2 regions of the Colwellia meonggei genome follow, and region 2 is predicted to be linked to the other one. Evidence: predicted binding sites of a transcription regulator. Region 2 holds the regulator's gene; the other holds the start of a gene.
What was found. The regulator LexA, encoded in region 2, represses DNA repair genes until DNA is damaged. The targets are predictions, from matches to a motif close to TACTGTATNNNNATACAGTA.

Region 1: the regulator LexA is predicted to act here: its motif matches at 1,309-1,328, upstream of dinB (DNA polymerase IV).

Annotation. Positions count from the first base shown of each region.
Region 1 covers NZ_BAAJLZ010000001.1:1,193,895-1,197,112, reverse strand. Annotated here, with positions in the region: gene AC27E9_RS05400 (substrate-binding periplasmic protein) at 1-130, shown strand, start outside; gene dinB (DNA polymerase IV) at 214-1,266, opposite strand; gene AC27E9_RS05390 (HupE/UreJ family protein) at 1,494-2,687, shown strand; gene nqrM ((Na+)-NQR maturation NqrM) at 2,810-3,031, opposite strand; gene AC27E9_RS05380 (FAD:protein FMN transferase) at 3,112-3,218, opposite strand, start outside.
Region 2 covers NZ_BAAJLZ010000010.1:1,194-4,411, forward strand. Annotated here, with positions in the region: gene AC27E9_RS17385 (Ig-like domain-containing protein) at 1-931, shown strand, start outside; gene lexA (transcriptional repressor LexA) at 1,043-1,657, shown strand; gene coxB (cytochrome c oxidase subunit II) at 2,200-3,218, shown strand, end outside.

The DNA of each region.
Region 1 (3,218 bases), on a different contig from region 2:
TATTTTTAATAAAAAAAATATATCCAGCCAATTCGTCATGCAGTTTAACGGAATTTTAGAACGAAAACGAAACGATGGTAGCTTAGCAGAATATTTTCATAGCAAAGGCACTAATAATTGCTTAAGTTGATATAGCCTCTCCAGTATTGAGTTTCTAATTTAATGCTAAATTCATGTCAAATAAATGCTCGTTGTTAACCAACCCAAAGTACATTAAAACAACGCTAATTGGTTTTGTTGCTCAATAGACTCCTTCACATTAAAACCTAAAGATAATCCAATTAAGCGTACTTTCCTATCATTAGATCTCGTCATTGCTTTTTGAAAAAGCTCAATAAAAGTATCGTAATGACAGACACTTGATTGTATATCCACGGTAGTTTGCTGAAAATCCGCAAACTTAATTTTAACCGTTTGTTTGTTAATAGCGCGATTTTTGTGTTTTTCTAGCCTTAACTCAAGCTTACCAAACAGTTCTTTCAACACCGTTAAACACTCTTCGACCGAGTCAATATCTTCAGCCATAGTTGTTTCTATTGCCAATGACTTTCTGACACGCTGAGTTTCCAATGCTCGATGATCAATACCAAAACTTCGCTGATATAATGAGTTAGCGAACTTGCCAACAATAGAGTGTAACTTTGCCACCGAGCTTGCCCTAACATCTGCACAGCTTTCAAAGCCAAACCGTTTTAATTTTTCGCTGGTTTTTGGCCCTATACCGGGAATTTTTTTCAACGGTAAATCTGTAACAAATTCACTAACATCTTGAGGTGATACCACACACTGGCCATTAGGCTTATTTTCATCACTCGCTATTTTTGCCAAAAACTTATTAGGCGCAATACCAGCGGAAGCCGTTAACTGAAGTTCGTTGTAAATATCAGCACGAATTTGTTTAGCAATTAAGGTAGCACTACCGTGACACGCGGTAGCATTTGTAACATCAAGAAACGCTTCATCTAATGATAACGGCTCAATTAGGTCGGTATAACGCAGGAATATTGCTCTAATTTGTGCAGAAACTTGCTGATAAACAGCCATACGGCCATTAACAATAATGAGCTCTGGACAGAGAACTTTCGCTTTTGAATTTGGCATCGCAGATCGAACCCCAAATGCCCTCGCTTTATAATTACAAGTGCAGAGCACACTGCGAGGTCCATTACCACCAACAGCAATTGGTACATCACGTAGATGAGGGTTATCACGCATCTCAACCGCAGCATAAAAACAATCCATATCAACATGAATTATTTTTCGAATCTGCTCACTGCTCAGCTCCACTAGCATTTCCAACAACAAATAAACTGTATATAAAAACAGTATACCGATATTGTTATTAAGAACAAGTTAACGGCTTTTATTGTGGCAAGCAGTTACTCCAAAAGTTAAGCAGATATTTACCTGCTATACAGAGCAAAGCTTTCTTTTACTTTAAGAATACGCTAATTTAGCCCGCCTTTAGTACGTATAAATTCAGGAACAAAGCGTTGAAGTCTGTCATCATTAAATGGATATTTTTATTTTCGTTATTTATTACTGCACTTGCGGGTAAAAATGCAGTTGCGCACAGTAACGACATCAGCACGGCCTATTTGGCCATTGAAAGTAACGAGCAATACCAGCTCACCATTACTGTTGACATTTTGCATGTCATAAAAAGATATCAACAGATCACGGGGGATGACGATGAGGCCATTGCAGCCTTAAAGCAATTGTCATTTAGTGAACAAAAAAAATTACTTGATGACCTTCACAATGATTTAGCACAGCAAACTAAAATTCAATTTCATCAAGCAGTGCAAGAAAACAATGAAACGTTAGCACAAGAATTTGATAGCTTCGTAAATGAACAATCAATCGAGCCACTGATTGGCTTATCATTGAGCCACTTTAAAGAGCTACTAGCTCAACCCAATACGACTAACTCGTCAGCCTCATTAAAGAGCAGTGGTAAAATACCAAATAGCAGTTCAGCGGTCGCTATTCGTTTTTCACCGCTATTTTCAGATGTGCAACTGACCTTTGCTAAACCGCGCCGCAGCTTAGTCACAAATAATAGCTATAGTAAAAACTTCCAGTTAAATAATAGCTCAGAGGTGAATAGTGCTTCTTCATCGGCAATAGCCGTTGCTACTGATTACATCGTCCAAGGTTTTATTCATATCGTACCGCGCGGATTAGATCATATATTATTTGTATTAGCACTTTTATTATTTGCTAAGCGAGCATCTACATTATTATGGCAAGTATCCGTATTTACTCTTGCCCATACCATTACTCTTGCATTGGGTATTTATGGTGTAATTACACTTTCAGGAGCCATAGTTGAGCCACTCATTGCGCTTTCAATCGCTTATGTAGCAATTGAAAATATTGTGCGAGCTAATAGCCCTACTCAAAGCCAAACTAGGTTGCCAATAATATTCGTATTTGGACTACTGCACGGCTTAGGCTTCGCCTCAGTATTACGTGATGTTGGACTACCTGAGTATCAATATGCCTTAAGCTTAATTTCATTCAACATTGGCGTCGAACTAGGTCAACTGTCTGTTATAGCTTTGGCATTTCTTGCCCTTTTGCCATTTATGAAAAAAGCTTGGTATCAAAGCAAACTTGTTAAGACATTGAATGTAGCGATTGCTGTAATGGCAATATATTGGCTATTTGAAAGGCTAATATAGGAAGTGCTAAAAGCTATGAGTAGTAATTGTGCTTGTGAAACTCGCATAATACTTTAAAGCTAAAAAAGATGAGCTAAGCTCACCTTTTTCTATATTTATAACATTAAAAATAATTACAATATCTAAATATTTTTTACGCTAATATCGCCAACTTCTAAAGCGGCTTTTCGTTCGCGCTCTTGACGTTTCTCACACGGATTATCGCAATCACAAGCCTTATCAATACCAACACTTGCTAAACCACCACAACTACCAGCAAGAGTTTTCTTTTGAAAAATGTACCCTACCGCCATTGCTATTACAATAACGAGAAAAAAACCTAAGGTAATTAAAAACATAGCCATAATGTATACAAACCTATTTATTACTTTTCAAAACGTGCTATTAAAATCACGTTTTCATAAATTATCTAAAAAGTGCAAACCTACTTAAGGTATTGCATGAATTTTACCGTGCTTTGCTCAACAAAGCCATGATCTGTTTTCGCAATAATGTAAACAGCAAGGTCGTTTTCTTCTGCAAACGCTAACG
Region 2 (3,218 bases):
CGCTATTACAGAGAATGATATTCAATTTACCAGTAATAGCCAGGTATATGTTTCAGCTGAAAGTTCGCAAAGTTTAGAAGTGTCGCTACCGAGTAACATTGAAATAACCGAAGATAGCACTACATCGATTACTCCTACGATTGAAAGTTCACATAGTATCGATTCATATCAGTGGCAATGGACGTCTGACCAAGAGTTAGAATTACTTACACCAAAAAATGAAATATTAAGTGTCTCCGCTCCTAGAGTTGATACTGATGTGAGTGGGCAACTTTCACTAACGGTCACTATGGGGCAGCTAAGTAAAACTGTCAGCACTGAATTAACAATTAAAAATGATATAACATTGAGTGAAATGAATTATACCATTTCTCGTCTTGTCGCTGTGAAAGGACAAGCCATTACTTTTAATGTGATAACAGAAGATTATGAGCAGATTAAAGAGTGGTCTTGGGATACCTCAGGTGTTCAAGGCGCTAAAGTTAGTGATTCAAAGCAACACTTTGAAGTTATCGCTCCAGGAGTTAGTGGCCAGCAAACTTTGAGCATTATTTACCGTGCTAAATTAGTCGATAATTCTGAAGTGCTTAAAACAGCCAATGTAACAATACTTTCAGAAGCTATTGCCAGAACATCTTTATCTTTAGATACCTCAACAGAGATTGTTGTGCGTGAAGGAATTGAGACCCAGGTAAACTTAATCTTCTCTGATCGTCATGGTCTGGTAGATGCAATGTCTCTTGATACCACTAACACCAGCAATACTTTCGATGTAGCTGAGGTTATACGAACTGATGATGGTATCCAACTGAGACTACAAGTTGATAATTTTATCTTTGACTTTGAACATACTGATTACTTGTTCTTGAACGTTAACTACGGGGATTACCAACTACCATTTTTTATAAAAGTGAAAATGAAAGTTGATTAAAGGCAACTACGCTAAGGTAAATCATAACTTGCGTTTATTTACAGCCTGTATACAATGACAGTGATACTGTTTAAAAACACAGGCTGCCTAATAGTTGCTTAAGGAAAAAATATGCGCCCTTTAACACCCAGACAACAACAGATATTTGATCTGATCCGAGAAAAAATTTCTGATACCGGCATGCCACCTACACGAGCGGAAATCGCAGATTTTTTTGGTTTTAAATCGGCTAATGCGGCAGAAGAACACTTAAAAGCTCTTGCTAAGAAGGGTTATATCGAAATGTTGCCAGGTACCTCCCGTGGCATTCGTTTAGCGGAAGAATTTGCTGAAGAAGATGGCTTGCCATTGATTGGTCGAGTTGCTGCAGGTGAGCCAATATTAGCTCAGGAGCACGTCGAAGAGCATTATAAAATCGACGGCAGTTTATTTCATCCAGCCGCCGATTACTTACTACGTGTAAATGGCGAAAGTATGAAAGATATTGGTATTTTGGATGGTGATTTACTCGCGGTGCATCAAACAACTGATGTAAAAAATGGTCAAGTTATCGTTGCTCGCGTTGAAGAAGACGTAACAGTTAAACGTTTTAAACGTGAAGGAAATGTTGTTTATTTGCATGCCGAAAACGAAGATTTCTCACCAATAGAAGTTGACCTAACTTCACAGCATTTTAATGTTGAAGGTATTGCAGTTGGCGTTATTCGTTCAGCTGATTGGATGTAAATCTATTTACTTTAAATCGAATAAATGAAATTAAAAATTGATTAGTTATTGTGCAGGTTTTAAAGGCTTTTGTTATTTGAAACCTGCACTTTCCTTTCGTTAAGTTTATTTCTCTTCTCTAAGCTTTGTTTTTTAAGAATAATTATCATTCATGTTACTCAACGCGTATAATAGATTATTTTTTGTACTGTTTTTGAGTTGTGATTTTGTTAAATTTTCTGCATCATGATCACATAATGAACAAAAAACGAACATTCACTACACCCCTTTAAAAATAAGCTTTAAGCCATGTTTAGTGTTTTTACACTATTGTATTTATTAGCTTTTATTTTTTCCTTCGTTGAAATTTTAAATTGACCCAGATCAAGTTTTAAGTAATTCTAGTCTAGAAAACGTACAAATATAACAATAGGGCGCATTTGACGATTGTTCAAAATTGCACCACTTAAATAATAATAAATGTATGAGCAAAATCACTGGTTTATCAAGGTAAATTAAAGATTAGCTGCTGTTTTTGCCTTAAAGGGTGAAGGAGATGTCGAGTGAAAAGACGTAACCTAGGTTTGCTGTTGCTAGGGGGCTTGTTGTCTAGTTCAGTTTGGGCAGATATGCCGCTGAACTTGACCAAAGGTGTTACGGACGTTAGTAGAGACGTATATGATTTACATATGTTGGTGCTCTACATCTGTACGGCTATTGGTGTTGTGGTATTTGGAGCCATGTTTTGGTCTATGGTGTTTCACCGTAAATCAAAGGGCGTTAAACCAGCAACCTTCCATGAAAGCACAAAAATTGAAATTCTATGGACGGCGATTCCTGTCGTTATTCTTATCGCCATGGCAGTACCTGCGACATATACGCTTATCGAAATGGAGAATAATGATGATGCCGATTTAACCGTGCAAATTACCGGTTCGCAATGGAAGTGGCATTATAAATATTTTGATCAAGATATTGAGTTTTATTCAGTACTTTCTACTCCTAGAGAGCAATACGAAAACCTTGACGGCAGCTCTGCTGAAAAAGGTGAAAATTACTTACTTGAAGTTGACCGACCTTTAGTTATCCCAACCAATAAAAAAGTACGCTTTGTTATAACTTCAGATGATGTTATTCATGCTTGGTGGGTACCTGCATTTGCTGTTAAACAAGATGCAAACCCGGGCTTTATTAACGAAGCATGGACTAAAGTTGAGAACCCCGGCACTTATCGTGGCCAATGTGCTGAACTTTGTGGTAAAGACCACGGCTTTATGCCAATTGTAGTGGAAGTTAAATCGGAAGCTGATTATGCGCTTTGGGTTGATGAGCAGAAACAATTGAAAGCTAATGCAGCAGCTGCAGAAGCGGCATCGTTAAATGCATCTGTTTCTATGGATGAATTAATGCAGCTTGGTGAAACAACATACACCGCATATTGTGCAGCATGTCACCAAGTCAGTGGTCAAGGTTTACCACCAGCATTTCCAGCACTTAAAGGTAGTGCGATTGCAACAACAGGACCTGCAAATGAGCATATTAACATTGTTTACAATGGTATAGCTGGCACAGGTATGCAAGG